4 regions of the Shewanella sp. Arc9-LZ genome follow, and region 2 is predicted to be linked to each of the others. Evidence: predicted binding sites of a transcription regulator. Region 2 holds the regulator's gene; each other region holds the start of a gene.
The links. The regulator sigma-54, encoded in region 2, starts transcription at its own class of promoters, with help from an activator protein. The targets are predictions, from matches to a motif close to GTTGGCACGNNNNTNGNNT.
Positions count from the first base shown of each region.

Region 1: norV (anaerobic nitric oxide reductase flavorubredoxin) is a predicted target of sigma-54. The motif match lies at 3,170-3,188, and genes of this name have one in related genera.
Region 3: GUY17_RS05730 (CmpA/NrtA family ABC transporter substrate-binding protein) is a predicted target of sigma-54. The motif match lies at 3,951-3,969, and genes of this name have one in related genera.
Region 4: nirB (nitrite reductase large subunit NirB) is a predicted target of sigma-54. The motif match lies at 3,888-3,906, and genes of this name have one in related genera.

Region 1 is NZ_CP048031.1:1,932,439-1,938,399, reverse strand. It holds gene GUY17_RS08295 (VOC family protein) at 1-336, shown strand, start outside; gene GUY17_RS08290 (GNAT family N-acetyltransferase) at 767-1,225, opposite strand; gene GUY17_RS08285 (hypothetical protein) at 1,247-1,558, opposite strand; gene GUY17_RS08280 (hypothetical protein) at 1,591-1,740, shown strand; gene GUY17_RS08275 (GNAT family N-acetyltransferase) at 1,729-2,253, opposite strand; gene GUY17_RS08270 (PH domain-containing protein) at 2,450-2,818, opposite strand; gene norV (anaerobic nitric oxide reductase flavorubredoxin) at 3,253-4,758, shown strand; gene norW (NADH:flavorubredoxin reductase NorW) at 4,755-5,900, shown strand.
Region 2 is NZ_CP048031.1:4,167,160-4,173,120, forward strand. It holds gene GUY17_RS17915 (KpsF/GutQ family sugar-phosphate isomerase) at 1-733, shown strand, start outside; gene kdsC (3-deoxy-manno-octulosonate-8-phosphatase KdsC) at 736-1,302, shown strand; gene lptC (LPS export ABC transporter periplasmic protein LptC) at 1,299-1,859, shown strand; gene lptA (lipopolysaccharide transport periplasmic protein LptA) at 1,846-2,427, shown strand; gene lptB (LPS export ABC transporter ATP-binding protein) at 2,424-3,155, shown strand; gene GUY17_RS17940 (RNA polymerase factor sigma-54) at 3,298-4,782, shown strand; gene hpf (ribosome hibernation promoting factor) at 4,808-5,095, shown strand; gene ptsN (PTS IIA-like nitrogen regulatory protein PtsN) at 5,098-5,541, shown strand; gene rapZ (RNase adapter RapZ) at 5,538-5,961, shown strand, end outside.
Region 3 is NZ_CP048031.1:1,324,888-1,330,848, reverse strand. It holds gene GUY17_RS05745 (alginate export family protein) at 1-417, opposite strand, end outside; gene GUY17_RS05740 (ABC transporter ATP-binding protein) at 489-1,361, opposite strand; gene GUY17_RS05735 (ABC transporter permease) at 1,372-2,304, opposite strand; gene GUY17_RS05730 (CmpA/NrtA family ABC transporter substrate-binding protein) at 2,377-3,774, opposite strand; gene GUY17_RS05725 (sodium ion-translocating decarboxylase subunit beta) at 4,155-5,285, opposite strand; gene oadA (sodium-extruding oxaloacetate decarboxylase subunit alpha) at 5,295-5,961, opposite strand, start outside.
Region 4 is NZ_CP048031.1:2,997,329-3,003,289, forward strand. It holds gene GUY17_RS12820 (NarK family nitrate/nitrite MFS transporter) at 1-768, opposite strand, end outside; gene nirD (nitrite reductase small subunit NirD) at 780-1,106, opposite strand; gene nirB (nitrite reductase large subunit NirB) at 1,103-3,706, opposite strand; gene GUY17_RS12835 (ANTAR domain-containing response regulator) at 3,949-4,641, opposite strand; gene GUY17_RS12840 (glycosyl transferase) at 4,629-5,849, opposite strand; gene cobA (uroporphyrinogen-III C-methyltransferase) at 5,842-5,961, opposite strand, start outside.

The DNA of each region.
Region 1 (5,961 bases), 2.2 Mb from region 2:
TCTGACAAATCTTATCCGGTTGAAGGTTGGGAGCATATCGAATTAGTGTTCCCATCACAGGCACAAACCTGTGATGAACTCGTCGCAGAGCTTATTGAAAAAGTGCCACTACTGGCTGATGTTATTGCGGGTAATACTATTGCAGGTAATACTATTGCAGGTAGTACTATTGCAGGTAGTAACGAAAACAGTGATATTAAGGTTAAACAAAGTTCGCCAAAAGGTGATAAAGAGCGCCTTGCTAACCCAACTATCGCATTTAAGGCCAATGGCATTTGCGTTAAAGTACACCCGCACGATATTCAAAAAATTGTTGAGAGTGAACAAGCCTGCTAGGCATAGTACTAATAACGCTTTGTCTGGAAACTGCAGCACTAATATAAAACAAGCCAAACTCAGTTATGCCAATGCTATAACTGAGTTTGGCTTGTTTAGATCAATGATAGAAAGGTTGTAAATCATTAAGCTTTTCAAAACCCATTTAGAGGTCAGTTTTTATGCTTAATTAAAAATCTTAGCGCTAAGTAATGCAAAACAGGCAAAGCTGTGTGTGCCAGTAACAATGAATCAAACAAAAAAATCCACTTTACAATAACCCACTTATCTTTTCCTGTGCACAAGCTATGGCTAAAAAATGCTACACACTCACCTTCTGGGGTCATTAATATTACGATGGCAATGCCAAAAATAATGAAGAAGAGTAATAGTCGCTTACACATTTCATAAATTAGCGCTTTGCTAGGCTTTACCTTTATCACAAATCAATTTACTCAATTAATCTTGTCATAAACAAGCTATTAGGATCTAGTTCATAGTCCGCAAATGGGCCGCTGTAATCAAATTGATGTCGTTCATACAAACGCCTTGCTGGCGCAAAAAAATCCATCGATCCAGTTTCCAAACTCAACCGCTGATAACCACAAGACTTAGCTACGCCCAATATGTGCGATAACAATGCCGATGCTACTCCTTGGTTTCTCGCCATTGCAGCCGTTCGCATAGACTTAATTTCGCCGTGGGTTGGCGTTAACTGTTTTATCGCTACGCACCCAAGTACTATGTCACCTTGTTTGGCACACCAAAAAGTAATTGATGGATGTTTTAAGGCTTCAATATCTAATGCATGAACACTACCCGGTGGCGATGTTGCATACATGTCAGCCAAATGTGCTTGCAGTAACTCAACCACGCCAGAGCCCTGTAAATCATCAATCATAATATCCATGTGCCAAGGCTTCCTTTTGAACTATGACCGTTTATGAAATGCATTTTTATCGAGTAGTTTAATCACCAAATCGATACGTTTATGAGCTAAATAATCATCTCGATGGCTAAAGCCAATCGCGACAAATAACAGTAGCAACCACACAAAATTTTGTTCTACTAATAGGTCTACTTTTGCAATATATAAAATAGCGCCAATAGTCGCCAAACACATCAGCCATTGGATTAACCAAGTATATGGTTTGGGTCTCAGTTTATCTAAATCTGAACGTAAAGCGGTAATGCTATCCGTTTCATAAGATTGGATAATATTATCTGCTTGAGATTCATTCATTTTTACACTCCATTGTAAAAGCCACTCAGTTAATGAGCGAAACGTGGTTAATTAAACCGTTGCGACAATACCCTAAAAGTGAGTCGTGTCACCTAGATTTTATTGAAAACGATTTTACTGAAAACTATTTTGCTGAAAACGTCGATTTTATTGAGAACATGACTCATTTATTAACCACATAACTCCAGTATCATGGTTTGAGTCAGTAATGCACTACCCTCTCGTAGAGTCTGTGTTTCACCAACAGCAACAAAACCAATTGATTTATAGAGATTAACAGCGGCCTCGTTAGCAATAGTAACCTCTAAGCAAACGACTTTTCGATTAGATTTTTTGGCCCAATCAATAATGCTATTCAGTAATAACTTACTAAGTCCATATCCGCGCGCGCGTGGTGACATCCACATTTGATACACATGTGCAGCATCAGTATTCATAGGACTAGAACTAGAACTATGGATCTGTCCCCATGCTAAGCCTACAGCGACGCCATCAAGTTCAGCGATCAGTGGCAATGCATGCTTTGCTCGATTGCTTGCATTAAGACGAGAAATCCACTCTTCGTCGGTAAATTCAGCTTCTCGTTCATAAGTCGAGCCAAACGAATCTGGCGAGTCTTGTAATGCTAATAAACGTAACCTTCTATAGATTTCCCAATCACTCATCAGCAACACTCTGATTTGAACATTAGCCATATTTACAATTTTACACCTCACGTTTTAGTCTTTCTCGACGCCAGATAACTGACGAAACGACCCACTTAACACTCCTCAGTTTCAGCATTAAATTCTAGACTAAACTCATATTTTACAACAGATTAAACCTTAATGGTTCGTTTGTTGAAATTATCAATTTATTAAGCAATTATTGACAATAGCGGCATTTGCAGACCTATAATAAATAACCTGAGATTATTTTTGATATCTCCAGCATTGAGGCCTTACCAGTAAACTCAAACCTAACTTTGCCTATCGCTGAAAAGTATATTTCTAGTTCGGAATCGAGATCGAATGTCCCCGATGTTTCAATTGAGTAAGCGACAATATTTTTGTAAGGCAAAGATGTAAAATCTTTTTTACTTCCTGTAATGCCTTGAACATTAACAGCGATAATTCTTTTACTGGTAAAAATGACACCATCACGCATGGATTTATATGAATCAATGACTCGTTCATCATCGATAAGTAAATCGCGGGCTTTGTCTGCAAAATCAGAATTCTGCTTCAGTTTGAAAAAACCTTTATTATTAAAATCTATCATCTAACATCCTTTTTACATCTGACATCCAAAGGGATTGAATTAATACAAATTTTACGACATAAACAGCTCAGTAAATTTCGTGGTTATCGTATTCTAGTGAATAGCCTTAGCTTAATGTAATAACAATTACATTACAAAATGCAACTGAAGCAAGCATTTATCTCAGTTTGTATTAGCTGATAAATAGCGATAAAGCCTGTGATTGGCATTTCATCAATAATGTCGTTTTAGAACACAACAAGAAGTCAATATGACAACTTAGCGTCATATTGACAATATACAGCATGTCTTTATGACACCAATAAAATTCACTAAATATACATTACCTGCATATAATCAATAAGATAAACAGTTGGCATGCACTCTGCAATAACGAAGTTAACTTTTGAAATATCTCTATCAACTTTAACTTCTAATTTATTACAGGTGTACATATGACAATTCACATTAAAAATAACATCGATTGGGTTGGACAACGTGACTGGGAAATATTGGACTTCCATGGTACTGAATATAAAACCACCAAAGGCACCAGTTATAATAGTTACCTTATTCGTGAACAGAAAAATGTTTTAATCGATACTGTTGACCATCGTTTCAGCCTGCAATTTATCCAAAACCTTGAGATGGAAATTGATCTCGATAAGATTGATTACATCGTCATTAACCATGCGGAAGAAGATCACTCAGGTGCCTTAGCGGCTTTAATGGCTAAAATTCCCAATACCCCGATTTACTGTACCGAAAATGCTATCGACTCTATTACTGGCTTACATCACCATACAGAGTGGAATTTTAATATTGTTAAAACCGGCGATACCTTAGACATTGGTAACGGTAAGCAGCTGGTGTTCATTGAAACTCCTATGTTGCATTGGCCTGACAGCATGATGACCTATTTAACGGAAGATGCTGTGTTGTTTAGCAATGATGCGTTCGGTCAGCATTACTGCGATGAGCATTTGTTTAATGACGAAGTAGACCAAATTGAATTGATGGATCAATGTTTACGCTATTATTCCAATATTTTAACCCCGTTTAGCTCGCTGGTTACCGCCAAAATTAACGAGGTGCTAAGCTTTAACCTGCCCGTTGACATGATTGCTACCGCCCATGGCGTAGTGTGGCGCGACAACCCAGCACAGATTATTCATCAATATCTGCAATGGGCAGATAACTATCAGGAAGACAGAATCACCATTTTTTATGATTCGATGTCTAATAACACCCGCATGATGGCCGATGCCATTGCTCAAGGCATCCACGACGTTGACCCTGTTGTGTCGGTTAAAGTGTTTAACGTGGCCCGTCATGATAAAAATGACATATTAGCCAACGTGTTCCGCTCCAAAGGTATTTTGGTAGGCTCATCAACCATGAACAATGTCATGATGCCGAAAGTCGCGGGAATGCTAGAAGAGATCACAGGCCTGCGCTTTAAAGATAAAAAAGCCGGAGCATTTGGAAGTTATGGCTGGAACGGCGGCGCCGTTGACCGTATTCACACCCGTCTTACAGATGCCGGATTTGAAACCATTGTCGGCTTAAAAGCAAAATGGCGACCAGATGGTAAAGCGATGCGCGAATGCCGTGAGCACGGTCGCCAGATAGCTAAAAGCTGGGCATGGCATGATTTAAGTAATGTAAAATCCATTTCACCGGCATCGCTAGCTAAGAGCGCTCAAGCCACTGTAACCACTAAGCCAACTCAAGCAACTCAAGCAACCAAACCGACATGTACAACAGCGACGGCAATGAGTGATTCACAAAATATGCTCTGCACTGTGTGTAATTGGGTATATGAGCCAGTATTGGGTGAGCCTAATCAAGATGTAACACCAGGTACACCGTGGAGCGAAGTGCCAGACTTTTTCCTTTGCCCAGATTGCGGCCTTGGCAAAGATGTTTTTGTCCCTATCGCTGAGAGGAAAGCATCATGAGCGCACCCATCATTATCATCGGTAGCGGCTTTGGCTCATACCAACTAATCAAAACCATTAGACGCACAGATAAGCATTTACCGATAACCGTGTTCACCCTTGATGAAGGCCACGATTATAATAAACCGGACTTGAGCCATGTATTTAGTAACAAGCAAAACAGTGCGGACTTAATCCGCCTTACTGCACAAGAGTTTGCCTCCGAGAATAATATTACTCTGCATGCTTTTACCAAGGTTGATTGCATTGATAGTGAACAGCAAGCGGTGTTTGTTGAAGGTGTTGCTTACCCTTATACAAAACTGGTGCTAGCAACAGGAGCAAAAACCTTTGTGCCATCAATGCTTGGTAACGCAACAGACAGTGTGGTCACCTTAAACAGTCTTAGTGAGTTTAATAATGCGCAGCTGCAACTACAAAATGCACAACGTGTTTTGGTTATTGGAGCGGGTATTATCGGCACTGAAATAGCCATGGATCTTAATCGCAGCGGTAAAAACGTCGTGGTGGTTGATCCAAGTCACGGCGTGATGGCAACCATGCTGCCAGATTTAGTCGCCAGTGTTTTACAAAAGAAGATGGTCGATAACGGTGTTGTATTTGAGTTTGGCCGTACCATTAGTTCGCTAAACAAAATTGAATCAGGTATTTGTGCCACACTCAGTTGTGGTAATACCCATATTGTCGATTGTGTTATTTCAGCTGCGGGATTAAAGGCTAATGTTGGCTTAGCACGAAAGTCAGGATTCAAAGTCAATAATGGCTTAGTGGTTAATCTGCAACTGCAAACCTCAGCGAACAATGTTTATGCCTTAGGAGATTGCGCCGAAATCAATGGTAAGGTGATGTCCTACTTGCAGCCCATTATGTTAAGCGCCAATGCGTTAGCGAAAACCTTATTAGGCCAACCGACAGATTTGAAACTACCGGCTATGTTAGTCAAAGTTAAAACACCGCAAATGCCCATTCAATTAGGCGGGAATACCGTAATTGACGTTGCATCGTGGCAGGTTGATATTGATGCTCTGGGTTGCTCAGTAAAAGCGTACAATGAGCAAAAACAGATAATCGGTTTTGTGGTAACAGAAGGCCACATGAACAATACCTTCCCGCTACTCAGAGCCTTACCAGCAAGTCTTTAGTATTTTATCGAGTAGGCTTTACTCATAAAGCCTACTCATCAATCAACTTAACCTGAATTTG
Region 2 (5,961 bases):
CAGTCATGGTGATTTGGGCGCATTAGCCAAAAATGACATTGTACTCGCCATTTCCAACTCTGGTGAATCAAGCGAAATACTGACATTAATGCCTGTTATCCAGCGTATGGGTGTACCAGTGATTGCGGTGACCGGTAAACCAGACTCCAATATGGCGCGTTTATCCAAAATCCATTTATGCATTCAAGTGCAAGAAGAAGCATGTCCATTAGGATTAGCACCCACTTCCAGCACCACTGCAACACTTGCTATGGGCGATGCATTAGCCATTGCTTTATTACAAGCAAAAGGTTTTACTCGTGATGACTTTGCCTTATCACACCCTGGTGGCTCTCTTGGAAGAAAATTACTTCTAAAAGTCGACGATGTCATGCATAAAGACGATGATTTACCGATCGTCAATGATGATATTTGTATTACTGAGGCACTTTATGAAATATCTAAAAAGGGCCTTGGCATGACGGCAGTAGTCGACCATGCCAATAAACTTGTGGGCATTTTTACCGATGGTGATTTACGCCGGGTTATCGATGCAGACGTGAATCTTCGAATCACTCCTATTGCCCAGGTTATGACCGAAAATTGTGTGACCTGCCCTGCAGGGATTTTAGCCGCACAAGCACTGCAAATCATGGATGAAAAGAGCATCAACGGACTGATTGTCGTTAATGAAAAACATCAACCGATCGGAGCATTAAACATGCTCGATATGGTTAAAGCTGGAGTCATTTAATCATGTCAGAATCAACCTCGTTTCACCAAGGATTTTACGGCCCTGTCAGCAATGATATTTGGCAACGAGCTCAAAAAATCAAACTGTTAATCTGTGATGTCGATGGAGTATTTTCAGATGGACGTATTTACCTCAGTAATGCAGGTGAAGAACTCAAAGCGTTCCATACTCGTGACGGTTATGGTGTGCGTTCTTTGCTTACCAGTGGTATCCATGTTGCCGTGATAACAGGACGTAAATCCAAGATTGTTGAAAACCGCATGACGGCATTAGGTGTAACACATATTTATCAAGGTATTGATAATAAATTTGAGCCTTTTGAGCAATTATTGTCGCTCTATAATGTGACTGCTGATGAAGTGGCTTACATTGGCGATGACATGGTAGACCTACCTGTAATGAAAGCCGTAGGACTAGCCGTTTGTGTCGGTGATGGTCATCCGTTTGTCAAACAACAGTGCCATATGACAACCACCCTCAATGGTGGCCACGGCGCACTGCGTGAACTCACCGATTTATTACTATTAAGCCAAGATAAATTTGCCAGTGCTCATGGTATGAGTATATGAGTAGAGTCACGCTAGGTATTATTGCTTTTTTTGGGCTTGCTTTTATATTGTACTGGCAAGCACAAGTAAAACGCAGTGAAATGGACGCGGTACAAATACGCGGTATTGAGCGCCCAGATTTTGTTGCAGATAACCTACGCACTACAGAATTCAATCAACTAGGTTTCGTCGAAAGTCGAGTCAGCGCCGAACACATGGAGCATTACGCCTCAAGTGACATCACTCACTTTACCAAACCGATTTACCTCATTTACCCTGAAAACGGTAAAGCACAATGGCAATTAAGTGCAGACCGTGGGCAATTGAATAAAAATACCAGCAAAGTCACATTAGAAAATAATGTTATTATTGATGCCATTGATATAGAAGAACCCCTGCAGTCACTGAGTACCCAAGCTATTACGGTGGATTTAACCACTATGATAGGATCCTCACAAGAGATGGTGTACATCAAAGGTAAAGGGTTTATTATTCAAGGTTTAGGCCTACATGCTGACTTGAATTCGCAAAAATTATCGCTACTAAGCCAGGTAGAAGGAACATATGAGCCACATTAATCGTCTCCACACTCGCGCCAATGTTATGTTATTAAGTAGCATACTTTGTATATTGAGTTTGCCTGCCATAGCGAAACAAGGGGATCTGAAACAAGAATTGAAAATCGCTTCAGTCAGTCAGTCTGCCGACATTAAGAATAATCAAATTGTTTTTAATGGTCCGGTAACGATTGTCCAAGGCACGATTAATATCAATGCAGATCAGTTACGGGCGTTTACCCCTGAAAACACCACCAGTAAGAGATTAATTGCTACTGGCACCCCGGCTACATTTTCACAAGAATTAGATGACGGTAAAATTGGTACCGCAAGTGCTAACGAAATTAGCTATGACCTTGCCACCACTACACTCACATTGACTGGCAACGCCAAATTGGATCAATCAGGTAGCCAGGTTACCGGTAATAAAATCAAGTACAACATCAGTGCTCAAGAGCTGATTGCCGAAAGTACTGGTACAGGGCAAGATCGGGTAATCACCATCATTCAACCAGAGAATTTCCAAGACGAGTCGGCGCCAAAGCAAAAACTCCCTGAAATTCCTGTTAACAAGCAGATCAAACCATGACCCAAATTACCTTAACCGCTGAAAATCTAGCTAAAAGCTATAAAGCTCGTCAAGTTGTTAAAGATGTGAGTTTAACGGTTAAAACCGGCCAAATTGTCGGTCTTTTAGGCCCCAATGGTGCAGGCAAAACCACCACCTTTTATATGGTTGTCGGCTTAGTAAAAAGCGATAAAGGCCGAATATTGATTGACGATGACGACCTTACTGCCGATCCAATGCATTTGCGCGCCCGCAAAGGTATAGGTTACTTACCACAAGAAGCCAGTATTTTCCGCAAGCTCACCGTTTACGACAACATAATGGCCGTACTGCAAACTCGCAAAGAGCTCAGCACAGACCAACGTATTGAACAGCTTGAGCACCTACTCGAAGAGTTCCACATTACTCACATACGCGACAGCCAAGGCATGTCGTTATCGGGTGGTGAACGTCGTCGTGTTGAAATTGCGCGCGCTTTAGCTGCTAATCCAAAATTTATTTTGCTTGATGAGCCCTTTGCTGGTGTTGATCCTATTTCGGTCATCGACATTAAAAAAATCATCCAACAACTTAAAAACCGCGGTTTAGGGGTATTAATTACCGACCATAACGTACGTGAAACGCTAGACGTTTGTGAGCGAGCCTATATCGTTAGCCAGGGTAATTTAATTGCCGAAGGCACACCAGATGAGATATTAAGTAATCAACAAGTTCGAGCTGTGTACTTAGGTGAACAATTCAAGCTATAGTTACTTTACTGGCCTTTTAGTCTAGCTAACTCATTTCATTGAACGATACCTAAACAACGTTAAATGTCATTGATGTTTATGGCAATCTATTACAGTTCGAGATTGTCATTTTTATGGAAAATCATCTAGGGATAAGCGGTAAATGAAAGCGTCACTCCAACTTAAAATGGGTCAACACTTAACCATGACCCCACAATTGCAGCAAGCCATTCGCTTACTGCAATTATCGTCATTGGAGCTACAGCAGGAAATCCAACAAGCATTAGATTCAAATCCATTGCTTGAAATAGAAGATGAGTTTTCTGAAGCAAAAGACTCCTTAAAAGAAAACCGCGACCAAGCGGATACAGACTTTAGTGACAACAGTATTGTTAATGTCGAAAAAGACACTTCCACCGTCGACATAGCAGAATCCATGACCAAAGAAACCATGGATGATTTAGCCATGGATACCACATGGGATGAAGTATACACAGCCTCACCTATGTCAGGTTCAGGCAGTGCAAGCATGCGCGATGACGACATGCCCTTTCAAGGTGAAACTACTGAAGGTTTGTACGAACACTTAGAATGGCAAAAAAATCTCACTCCATTTTCAGACACAGATCTCGCCATTGCCACCGCCATTATTGATGCCATTGATGAACGCGGTTATCTAACCCAAAGTACCGAAGATATTCTCGAAGCCATGGGTGATGAAAATGTGGAACTCGATGAGGTTGAAGCGGTATTAAAACGCGTTCAACACTTTGACCCTGTGGGTGTTGCTGCACGTGATTTAAGTGAATGCCTATTTATTCAATTAGCGCAATACTCTAACGACACACCCCATATCGATAATGCCCGTTTGTTAATTAAAGGCTATTTAGAGTTAATTGCTGGCCGTGATTTCAGATTATTGATGCGAAAAACAAAACTAAAAGAAAATGAGTTACGTGACGCAATCACTCTAATCCAGACACTCAATCCTCGTCCGGGCTTATTAATTACCCCCATGGATGATGAATACGTGATTCCCGATGTCACAGTATTAAAGAAAAATGGCCGTTGGGTAGTAGAGTTAAACCCAGACAACATGCCTAAAATTGGTGTTAATCAGCAATATGCAGCCATGGCTAGAGGCAGTAAAAACCCGTCGGATAGTCAATTTATTCGAGGCCATCTGCAAGAGGCTAAATGGTTTATTAAAAGTATTGAAAGCCGTAATGATACTTTACTTAAAGTGGCAAATTGCATTGTGCAATTTCAGCAAGGCTTTTTTGAATATGGCGAAGAAGCCATGAAGCCTATGGTGCTCAATGATATCGCTGAAGCTGTAGAAATGCATGAATCGACCATTTCACGAGTCACCACACAAAAATATATGCACACCCCTCGAGGTTTATTTGAACTAAAATACTTCTTCTCTAGCCATGTCAGTACTGACGATGGCGGGGAATGCTCATCAACGGCCATTCGTGCTTTTATCAAAAAGCTGGTTGCCGCAGAAAACCAGAAAAAACCACTGAGTGACAGTAAAATGGCTCAGCTTCTGGCAGAACAGGGCATAAACGTTGCTCGTCGTACGATAGCAAAATACCGTGAAGCAATGATGATCCCGCCCTCAAACCAACGTAAGAGTTTATAACCTACTAGGCAATGGAGGATTTTTTATGCAAATAAGTCTGACTGGACGTCATGTCGAAATAACAGAATCTTTACGTGAATACATCCACAGTAAATTTTCAAAGCTTGAACGACACTTCGATCAGATCCATAATGTACACGTTGTGCTCAATGTAGAAAAATTACAACAAAAAGCAGAAGCCAAAATCAACATTAATGGCGCAGAAATTTTTGCAATGTCAGAAAGTACTGATATGTATGCTGCAATAGACGCCCTGATCGATAAACTCGACCGTCAGGTAATTAAACACAAAGAGAAGAATACAAAACACTAACGATGGAACTTTGTACCATTCTGCAGCCGGAATGCACTACCTGTGCCACACCGGGCAGTAAGAAAAAAGTACTGGAACTCATCAGCAATTTAGTCGCTGCCCAGTACCCAACCCTGTCTTCGCAAGAGGTTTTTGAAAGCCTGTTAGCGAGAGAGAAAATGGGTAGCACAGGTATAGGAAATGGCATTGCGATACCTCATGGTAGATTAACGACCATCGATCACCCTATCGCGATATTTATTAAATGTGAAGAAGCCATTGCCTTTGATGCAATCGATAAGCAACCCGTGGATCTTTTATTTGCTTTGTTAGTACCTGCAGACCAGTGCCAACAACATTTAGGCACGTTATCGAGCATGGCCCAAAAGTTAAGCGATAAGCAAATATTGAAACAGCTTCGTAAAACTCACGACGCAACAGAACTTTATCAGGTTATTACTGCATGAAACTAGTTATAGTATCGGGACGTTCAGGCTCAGGGAAATCCGTTGCCCTGAGAGTATTAGAAGACCTAGGATATTATTGTGTTGATAATTTGCCTTTACCACTCATTGGCACATTATTAGCCCAGCTTAAAGGCAGTAATGATTTGGTTGCGATTAGCGTTGATGTTCGTAACATTGCAGAACAAGGTAAAGTGCTTCAAGACCAATTGGCACTACTTGAGAATGACACTGAAATTATCAGTTTCTTTTTAAATTCCAATGACAAAGTATTGCTTAAACGTTACAGCGAAACACGTCGATTACACCCGTTATCTAAAAATCATATTTCACTGCAAGAAGCGATAAAACTAGAAGGCCGTTTACTTGAGCCTATCGCAAAAATTGTTGATCACTATATCGACACTTCTGCGCTAAATATCT
Region 3 (5,961 bases), 2.1 Mb from region 2:
CTGGTCTAATTCAGTTGTTTCAGGGTCTGCAATCACAGAGTAATCAGCATTGTTGCCAATCGCGTCATTATAATCATTAACCCCTGCTAAGCTGCGTGAATCCTCAAACTCAACTAAAGCTGTTAAGCCGTAATATTCAGCGGTAGCAAAGGTTAAACGAGTCCGAAGTGTCAATGCATCAGCATCTTTTAACGCATTGTCTTGATCGACAGATTCATAACGCAAATTCAAATCTACATTTGCTGTTCCCTGAGTCACTGCATCAGCGATTGATGTGACTTTAACATCCGCTGCAGAAGCATTTCCCATAGCCAGTAATAGTGAACAACTAAGTACCGATAAGGCACATTTTTTTGTAAAGGCAGAATTTAGGCAAGCCTTATCCGCAACTTGACTCGCAAGCAGTTTTTTATTCATCTTACATCCCAAATAGTTATTTTAAGTTAAGTTATCAACACGCTGTAAAGCGTAACAGTGCGACTAGCAAACTAACTGTTGCTTACTTTAACGGCTTCATTAATTGGTGTCTGTGATTTATCTTGCATTTTAAATACTTGTTTTGTTGCTGACAGTGATTCTATCTTGCGTTGTTTTTCATACAGGAATTTAAGTACCTCAGAACGCAGTCGGTTGTACTCAGTATCTTGAGCTAACGCTAGGCGGTTTCTTGGCCTTTGAAGGTCGACTGTTAAAATTTCACCCACTGTGGCTTCTGGACCATTGGTCATCATGACAATTTTGTCAGACAACAACACCGCTTCGTCTACATCGTGGGTAATCATAATCACGGTATTATTTAACTGACTTTGGATCTCCATTAACGAGTCCTGCATGTGTCCTCGTGTTAACGCATCTAATGCTCCAAATGGCTCATCCATCAGCAACACTTCCGGTTGCATAGCAAGCGCCCTTGCAATACCGACTCGTTGTTTCATTCCACCAGAAATCTCTCCTGGACGTTTATGCATAGCATGATCCATCTGCACTAATTGCAGGTTATGTTCAATCCACTGTTTCATTTCTGTTTTGCTCATCTTGCCAGCAAACACTTGTTTTACAGCAAGCTCAACGTTTTGATAGGCACTTAACCAAGGGAGTAACGAATGATTTTGAAATACCACCGCCCGTTCAGGTCCTGGCGCTTTAACTTCAGTACTTTTTAAAATGACCCCACCAGAGCTGGCTTGGTATAAACCTGCAACAATATTCAGTACGGTCGATTTGCCACAACCAGAGTGACCAATCAAAGAGATAAACTCGCCTCTATTTATCTTCAAATTCACGTCTTTAAGCGCTGTAAAAGATCCTGTAGGCGTGGGAAAAACCATATCAACGCCGCTAATCTCTAAAAATGTGCTCATGTTGTTACCCTCATTGATCCCAAGATACCCAATGCTGTAAGGCCAGAATGCCTCGGTCTAATAAAAAGCCAATAAAGCCAATAACAACCACCGCGGCCATAATTCGCGCTAATGAATCAGAACTACCATTTTGAAATTCATCCCAAACAAATTTTCCAAGCCCCGGATTTTGCGCCAGCATTTCCGCGGCAATCAATACCATCCACGCGACCCCTAGGGATAAGCGCATACCGGTAAAAATCATTGGGATAGATGCTGGTAAGACGATTTTTTGCACATGGGTTATTGCCGATAACCGCAATACTTTGCTGACATTGATGAGGTCGCTGTCGATACTCGTCACGCCGATTGTAGTGTTGATAATCATTGGCCAAACACTGCACAAGGTGACCGTGAGCATGGAGTTAATAAATGATTTAGACACTAGCGGATCCGGCGAGACATACAGCGCACTGACCACCATGGTAACTAAAGGCAACCAAGCGAGTGGCGATACGGGTTTAAAAATTTGAATAATGGGGTTAATTGCTGCCTGCAAACTGCGACTTAACCCCATCCAAATCCCCAATGGAATAGCAATAATGGCCGCTAAGATAAAACCACTCATGACGGTAATTAGACTAGTGACAATTTGATCCCAAAAAGTTTCTTTACCTGTGTAAGCACGTACTTTGGCGACATAACTTGGATCGTTAGCAACACGCGCCTCATTTCGTGTTTCTTGACGTTGATAAAAAGCCTCGGCCTTTTCGCGCTCAGTTATATGCTCCTGATACAAATTGTCAAATTGCGACACGACAGCAACCGGTCCCGGAAACTTACCTAGAGAGGTTTCAATACTATTAGCTGTCACCGCCCACAGAGCTAAAAATATCGCAATGCCGATAAACGGTAATAGTATCGCCCTACTTAACTCGGCTATTTTCAGCATAACAACTGCCATGTTGCCTCGTTCAATTAAGCGATTTTGTGCAATAGAATAAAGACTGTTCATCCAAGACTCCTTAACGGGTTGTTACAGCTTGTCGCCTTGCTTTAATCCAATTACAAATGAATTAATGTAAGCATTAGGCTTGCTGCCGTCATAAACTAAGTTATCAATAAAGTGAGTTTGCGGTGCTTTGAAACCGGTTTCTTTACTGAAATCTGGAAAGTCAGCTGCGGGGATGAGCTTATCGTCGATGAGTGATTGCGCGGCTTTAGCATAAATATCTGGACGATAGACTTTTGCGGCGATGTCTTTATACCAATCGTCAGATTTATCTTGTTCAATTTGGCCCCAACGGCGCATTTGAGTTAAATACCAAATCGCATCTGAGTAATATGGATAAGTTGCGTGATGCCTAAAAAATACATTGAAGTCTGGAACCGCGCGCTTATCGCCTTTTTCATATTCGAACGTACCCGTCATACTATTAGCAATCACCTCATAGTCAGCACCAACATAATTAGATTGAGACAGTATTTTTACCGCTTCTGGGCGGTTAGCATTGTTATTGTCGTCTAACCATTTAGCGGCGCGGATCAACGCACGAGTAAGGCGTATAGTGGTATTTGGATATTTTTCGGCAAACTCGGCTGTAATACCAAACACTTTTTCAGGATTATCTTTCCAAATTTCATAATCGGTCACCACAGGTACACCAATGCCTTTAAACACAGCTTGCTGATTCCAGGGCTCACCAACGCAATAGCCATTAATTGTGCCCGCTTCCAGTGTCGAGGGCATTTGTGGGGGCGGAGTTACCGACAGCAAAGCTTGTGCATCAATCTGCCCTGATGTATCTCCTTTATGAGGTGCGTAAAACCCAGGATGAATCCCACCAGCGGCTAACCAGTAACGCAATTCATAGTTATGTGTAGAAACCGGAAACACCATACCCATATTAAATGGCTTACCAGCCGCTTTAAATTCTTCTACTACGGGCTTTAATGCATCAGCTTTAATGGGATGAACGGGAAAACCGTCTGCCTGTTTAGCAATGTGCGGCTTCATTTTGGCCCAAACGTCGTTTGATACCGTAATTGCGTTACCATTTAAATCCATCGAAAATGGGGTAATAATGTGCGCTTTAGTACCGTAACCAATTGTTGCAGCAATAGGTTGACCCGCTAACATGTGGGCCCCATCTAATCGACCATCAATCACACCATCGAGTAACACTTTCCAATTTGCCTGCGCTTCAATCGTGACGTATAAACCTTCTTCTTCGAAATAACCTTTTTCATAAGCAACCGCAATAGGTGCCATATCAGTTAATTTGATAAAACCAAACCTGAGCTCTTCTTTTTCAGGAAAGCCCACTTCGGCACTTACAGTGTTGATACACAAACTTGCCCCAATACTGACCCCCAGTAATAAAGACTTAATCTGCTGAGTTAACGATATTTTCCAGTTCATATTTTTCCCCATTATGAAAATTGACAATAAAAAAAGGCGCTTCGGATATCCATTTAGGAATATCTCGATAGCGCCTTTGCTAAAATTGAATTTATTAAATATTATTTATCAGTCAGTTAGTTGTAAAATTGATAACCTGTACTGTCTAAAAAGACTTGATATGGCTCATCAAATATACAACCTTTGCTATCCATTTTTCATGCCAAAACATTAACAGGTTGATTTTAAATAACTTTAATTTTAACAATTAAGTAACGTAATGCTACGACAGTGCAATAAAACAGTTTAAGTGCACCAATATGCATCAAAAGAGGTATAAGTAATTTTGTACCAGTAGATAAAAACAAAAAAGCCAACGCAAAGGCATTGGCTTTTGAATCATCTGGTAAGTTTTAGCCTAGTACTGCCAGCAAAACACCTGCAGCAACAGCACTGCCTAGCACACCTGCTACGTTAGGTCCCATAGCATGCATGAGTAAGAAGTTTTGGTTGTTAGCCTCTAAACCTACCTTATTCACTACTCGTGCAGCCATTGGCACAGCAGAAACGCCTGCTGCACCGATAAGTGGGTTAATTTTTCCGCCAGAGAGCTTACTCATTAATTTAGCCATCAATACCCCAGAAGCAGTACCAATACTAAACGCAACCGCGCCAAGGATTAAAATACCTAGCGTTTCGATACGCAGAAATTGATCTGCTGATAGCTTAGACCCAACAGCAAGACCTAAAAAGATAGTCACTATGTTGATTAACTCGTTTTGCGCCGTTTTCGATAAACGATCCACTACGCCCGATTCGCGCATTAAATTGCCCAAACAGAACATGCCAATTAATGGGGTTGCTGCAGGTAAAAATAAAATGGTTAATCCTAGCACCATCAGTGGAAAGATAATCTTCTCTTTCTTACTGACTTCACGCAATTGTTCCATTTTAATTTCACGTTCGGCTTTAGTGGTTAGCAGTTTCATGATCGGCGGCTGAATTAATGGCACTAACGCCATGTATGAATATGCAGCAACAGCAATCGCCCCTAACAATTCAGGCGCTAGTTTAGAGGCTAAGAAAATTGCCGTTGGACCATCTGCTCCACCAATAATGGCAATAGCTGCAGCATCTTGCATACTAAACTCAAACCCAGGTACCCAATTTAAGGCAATAGCACCAAGTAAAGTGGCAAAAATCCCAAATTGCGCCGCAGCCCCTAACAATAGTGTTTTAGGGTTAGCAATTAGCGCACCAAAATCAGTTAATGCACCCACCCCCATGAAGATGAGCAATGGGAATACCCCAGTCTCAATCCCGACATGGTAAGCGTAATACAGTAAGCCACCTTCATCGGTAAAACCTGCATTAGGAATGTTGGCTAATATGGCGCCAAATCCGATAGGTAATAACAATAACGGTTCAAATCCTTTAATTACCGCTAGAAATAACAATAAACAACCAACAGCCATCATTAGCAGTTGGCCACCAGTAAAGTTAGCGACACCCGTTTCAGCCCAAAAAGCCAATAATCCTTCCATTTCGACCTCTTATGCTAATGACAACAATGTTGAACCTACAGTTACACTGTCACCCTGCTTAACCGCTAACTGAGTTACAACACCATCTTGTTGAGCACGAATTTCGGTTTCCATTTTCATCGCCTCCAGGATAATGATCACTTCACCGGTTTTAACCGCTTGACCATTACTGACTAACACTTTGAAAATATTTCCCGATAACGGCGCGGCCATGGTGCACTTAATCTCACCCGTAGGCGCTGAGGCGACCGTTGCAGACGCTGCCGTAATAGGTGCAGCTGATGCTGGCGCGATGTGACCAATCTCACCACCTTCACTCACTTCGACCACAAAATGTTGACCATCGACATCGACGGTATAGGTTTGTGGGCCTTTATCGGCTTTCACTTGTAAATCATCTGCACTTGGGACAGGTTCAAACGCATCCGGATTGCCGCGATTTTTAAGAAACTTAAGACCAATTTGATTGAACAACGCATAAGTCATTACATCGTCATCTGATTCTGCAGCTAAACTAAAGCCCTGCTCTTTGGCGGCTTCGGCAAGCTCGACACGTAATTTATCTAATTCTGGTGCAATTAAATCGGCTGGGCGACACGTAATTGGCTGTTCGCCTTTTAGCACTCTGGCTTGTAGTTCTGCATTAACTGGCGCTGGCGTCGCACCATATTCACCT
Region 4 (5,961 bases), 1.2 Mb from region 2:
AAGGTAGGTTGCATCTTGAGTAAACATACTCACACCTGCTGGAGACAGTTTCCAACCTAACAGCGCTAGCGTGGCATACATTGGCACCTTCATAATGATCAGTAACACATAGTCACTTTTACTGGTCACTTCTAAGCCGCCGCCCTTTTTGGGCTTAAAGTAAGTCGAACCTTTTGGGGTATCGGTCACATTGAAGTAATAAACAAATGCAAACAACAAACTCATTAAGCCGGTAATGCCAATGGCATAACGCCATCCGTCTGGGCCACCAAAAGCAAGTGCAACGGCAGGTAACGTAAAGGCTGCTGCAGCTGAACCAAAGTTACCCCATCCGCCATAAATGCCTTCTGCTGTACCTAACTCTTTTGCCGGAAACCATTCACTCACCATACGGATACCAACCACAAAACCAGCACCAATAAAGCCAATCAGAAATCGGGCTAAGGCTAACTGCTCAAAAGTGTCGGCTACCGCAAACATAAAACAAGGGATTGAACAGATACCCAATAAGGCAGAATAGGTGATCCTTGGACCATATTTGTCGGTTACCATACCAATGATAATCCGCGCCGGGATTGTTAATGCCACATTGAGGATCAACAAGGTCTTAATTTGTGATTTAGTCAGCCCTAAACTGTCGGCGATCACGCTAACAAGTGGCGCTGCGTTAAACCACACAACAAAGGTGATAAAAAACGCCATCCAACTTAAATGCATGATTTTCATCTTGCCGTGGAAACAGAAAATATTAAATTTTTCAGCACTCATATTGCACCCCTTTATGACTGAGCCAAGACAAAAACATTGCCTTGTTCAGTTTTAATTTCGAATGGTTTAACCACTAAATCAACATTTTCAATACAACGTCCACTATCCAAGCGGTAATGTTGTTTATAAAGCGGCGAAGCAACACAAAGCTCACCATCGATTTCACAAATAAGTCCTCGGGACAATAAACTCACACCACTGGCAGGATCTACATTATCAAGGGCAAATAAACCGTCATCCCCTAAATTGAAAATGGCAACCGCACGTCCTGCAACCCAAGCCGCTATTCCGGTGCCTTTTGGCATGCTTGCTTCGCTACACACATTGACCCAAATCATGCTAATTCCTCCACAGCGAGTTGTGCTGCATCGTCTGTAATATCGTTAATAGCTATCGTTCCTGCCCCTGCGTCTTTAATACTCGGGAAACGCTGCTCACGAATTCGTTGGTAAGCACTGGTATCTGCTTCTGGCGCATCACTTGGATTAACAAACTCATTAAAGCGCGCCAAAAAGGCCGGTTGTTCAAGGCTGGTTTTCCACTCACATTGGTATGTCGCGGCAATATGGTCCATTTGCTGCTCTAAGGTCGAGTTAATCCCCAACGCATCGTCAATAACAACTGATTTTAAATACGCTAGACCACCTTCTAATGAATCCATCCAAGTCGAGGTTCGTTGTAATTTGTCTGCAGTTTTGACATAGAACATCAAAATGCGATCGATATATTTATAGAGATCTTCAGTGGATAAATCAGTGGCAAACAAATCACCATGACGGGGGCGCATACCGCCATTGCCAGCAACATACAAGTTCCAACCTTTGTCGGTTGCGATAATGCCAATATCTTTGCTTTGTGCTTCAGCACATTCACGAGTACATCCAGACACAGCAAATTTTAATTTATGTGGACTGCGTAAGCCCTTGTAACGGTTTTCTAAATCAATCGCGAAACCAACGGCGTCTTGCACCCCGTAACGACACCAAGTGCTGCCAACACAGGATTTTACCGTGCGCAATGATTTACCGTAGGCATGGCCTGTTTCAAAACCAGCATCAATGAGTTTTTTCCAAATTTCGGGTAGCTGCGATAACGTTGCGCCAAACATATCAATACGTTGGCCACCGGTTATTTTGGTATAGAGGTCATATTCTTGGGCAATTTGGCCCATGGCTATCAGCTTAGTTGGGGTAATTTCACCACCAGCGACTCGCGGCACAATAGAGTAAGTGCCGTTTTTTTGGATGTTGCCTAAGTAAGCATCATTGGTGTCTTGCAGTTGCACATGACTGCTATCTTGATTCAACACATATTGGTTTTGTAAGCTAGCAAATATGGACGCGGCGGCAGGTTTACAAATATCACAGCCATATGTATGACCACTAGCTGAAGGTTTTCCATGCTGAGTGATTAAGGTATTAAAATCATTAATGCCTTCGACTTGGCATAAGTGATACAAGGCTTGTCGGTCATGATCAAAATGGGCGCAAATTCCGGCATTAAAATCGAGTCCTGCAGCTTGTAAGGTTTGATCAATAATTTTTTGAACTAACGGCGCACAACCACCACAACCCGATACCGCACGGGTACATGCTTTAATCTCGGCGATTTTATGGTTGCCAGCGGTCACGGCCCCAACAATGTCGCCCTTGGTTACTTGATGACAAGAACACACTATAGAAGTGTCTTTTAAATCGGCTTCGTTTTCTGCACCGGCTAGCAATAACTCAACTGCGGAACCTTCAATCTCGTCTTGAGACAAATAGCTATCAAGCAAGCGGCTGTAATCGCTGTTATCACCAATCAGCACTGCACCTTTTAAAAATTTACCGGTTTCGTCTAACCATAATTTTTTATAAATACCCGCTTGGTTATCAGATAACTCAACAAACTGTGCGTTATCAAAACCACGGCTAGCACCAATAGCGGCCACATCAACACCCAATAATTTAAGTTTGGTACTCATGTCTGCGCCGGTAAATGACTGCGACACGCTATTAGATGTTAATGAAGCAATATGCGAAGCGACCACTCGGGCCATTTGGTAACCAGGTGCAACTAAACCAAATATTTTTTGTTGCCATAACGCACACTCACCGATGGCATAAACATCGGGCGCTGAGGTTAAACAGTAATCGTCAATTTCAATGCCGCCACGTTCACCGATACAGATATTTGAAACTCGAGCTAATGAATCTTGTGGACGAATACCGGCAGAAAACACAATCATGTCAGTTTCAAGATAAGACTCATCATTAAAGGTCATTCGGTGCATTGCCGTTTCACCGTCAATAATCGCAGTGGTGGCTTTTGAAGTATGTACACTCACGCCGAGCTGTTCAATTTTACTGCACAGTAATTCACCCGCTTTATCATTTAGCTGAACGGGCATCAATTGTGGTGCAAACTCAACAACGTGGGTTTTTACCCCGAGCTGCATCATGGCATTGGCGGCTTCTAAACCTAATAGTCCACCACCAACAACCACCCCAACTTGACTGTTTTGAGCTGCGGCCTGAATCGATTCAAGATCTTCAATGGTGCGATACACTAAGCATTGAGCACGATCGTTACCTTGTATCGGTGGCACAAATGGAAATGATCCCGTTGCAAGCACTAAGCGGGTATAAGAATAATGATCACCTTGCGCGCTAGTCACCGTTTTGGCGGCAATATCAATTGCCGTAATAGGTGTGTTTAAGTGAAGCGTAATGCCCCAATCTTGATAATCTTGCGCGCTGGTTAACATCAGTGGATCGGCGCTACCGGTCTCGAAATATTTTGACAGCTGCACTCGGTCATAAGCTGGACGCGGCTCTTCACCAAACACGTGCACATCAAACGTTTTATTGAGACCTAAACTGCACACTTGCTCAATAAAATGATGACCAACCATGCCATTACCAACGACCACTAACTTGGGTTTTGAGACTGCCATATCCAACTCCTTCATGCCTTGGACCGTAAAAAGCAAAATGGCGCCAACTCCGCTTAAGGAGTTGGCGCCATTGCCTGTTGAGATCCAAATTTTTAAAATAAATTGTTGAGGTAAACGACCCCGTTAATTGCTGCCATTCACACTATCGTCAATCTGATACTTTATTCATTATATGTATTGTTTGCAGGCTCTATGCCAACTACAAAAAAGACTTAAACTATTGATTTATTAGCCTTAAAAAATCAACAGCCTTTACTAAACGCTCTACTGTTGTCCATCTTGGTCACAACCGCACCAAAGTGAGGCGCACCATCGTTGTTCACTGCGGTGTTTAGTGATTTTGACTTACCATGATGCTGAGTCACAATAGCAATAATTTGCGCTGACATTTGAGCTAATGACAAACCTTTTTGCATCGCTTGTTGTTGAATAATCTGGTGCGCTTTGGTTTCATCGAACCCTTGCTGCATAACGATAAGCTTGGCCTGACTAAGTAGTTTTATACTGCGGATTTCATCATCCAGTTTCTTAAATTCGGCGAGTGTTTTACTCGCAGCATTAAAACGTGCTTGGGCCAAACTAATGACACTGGTTAAACGATTAACACTTAACATCTCAGGAATAAAAGTGATGCGACCGCAATCAAGTAACTCGGTTAATGCTGTCTGCTGCCATGTTTTGGCATTGACAACTATCACCATTGGCTTACTGGTTAATGTACGCTGAATAAGTCCTTGGATTTGAGCGTGCAATGTGTCGGTTAATATCAACAAGGTATCAAATGTTTGTTGATGTAATCGTTGCTCAATTTGGCTCACAGAAGTTAACACCGTGACATGTCCAAACGCTGCCAAACAAGCTTGGTACTTTACAACTTCACAATCGACCACTGGCACAGCTGAAAAACTCAGGTCACAAAAAATTAAACTGCGCATAACCACTCCTCGTTCAGCCATTTGGCTAATGGATTGTCTGTTGAACTGAAGCGGTTTGCCCAACATTGTTGACTCAAGTAAACGGCTTGCTCCGCTGCCATAATCTTCTGTGAATTTGATTTTTGTGAAATTGATTCTGGTGAAATTGATTCCTGTGGAATAATCGCTGTATTTAATTTGTGGTTAAGTAATAACAATACTGCAGCCAACGTTGCCGTCATACTGCTAAGCGCCTGCTCAATCATGGTGCGCGACATTAATGATGTCAGCGCATCAGCAGAAAAAGGCTCTTTTTCGCGCCATAACAGCGCAAGAATGTCGCTAGATAATTCAGCTTGACCCACTTTTGCACCAGAAAAGCCTTCTAATAACGTAGGGATAGATAAGCTCGATACCGCTATATTATCTGTCTGTCCGTTGACGACAGTTATCGTGGTAGCCACTCTTGGATTACACTCGGTTTCACCTTGTAAGCCTTTAAAAATAGCCACACTGCCGGCGTGATATTCGCTTTTCTCAAATAAAATTTCGCATATTCCTTGGTGTACCGCATCTAACCCAGGGTGAAAATAACTGCGAAGGCTTATTGGTGCATTAGTTGGGTTCATGCAACGCGCTGCGGTTTGAATCAAACTGCGTAGACCTAATTCTTGATGTAATTGACGACACTCATCTAACACTGGTGCTAAGTCACCCGCTCGGACATAAACAATATTATCTGACTGTAATGCCACTTTGGCCATTTGTGATGATGTACAACACGCAATATTAAGTGATGCTAAACATGATTCAACATGACGGCGATGAGGTAACGCTTGGCTGTCACCGTGTAACATCACCCGAACACCTTGTTTCGCTAATAACTTAGCAACGAGTAGAAGCCAAGGTAACTGCTCGCGCTTGCCCGCATATACTGGCCAATCGATATCTACTGCCAGCGAATGCCAACCTTTATCGACAGTGCGACGTAAGCCCGCCACCATCCCTGCTATTTCTTCAGTCGTTTCACCGCGCACGCGCATGAGCATCATGGCACTGGCCATTTGCACACGCGATACTTTTCCTTTGGCAAAACCTTCAAGCAGCAAACATGCCTCATCAAACGTTAATGCACGTGAGCCTTTTTCGCCCTTACCTAATGCTTTTATCAGCAAACGAAAGTCAAACTCATCCACGGATGTCAGCGTTAACTCACCAATTTTAGGCATATAAAGCCTCACGCCCATATTCAAATGAGGTTTGTGTTGCAGCGACATCAATATCGGCAAGCAAAGCATTCAGCTGTTGACCAACAGACACCACTTCACCAATGATGATTAA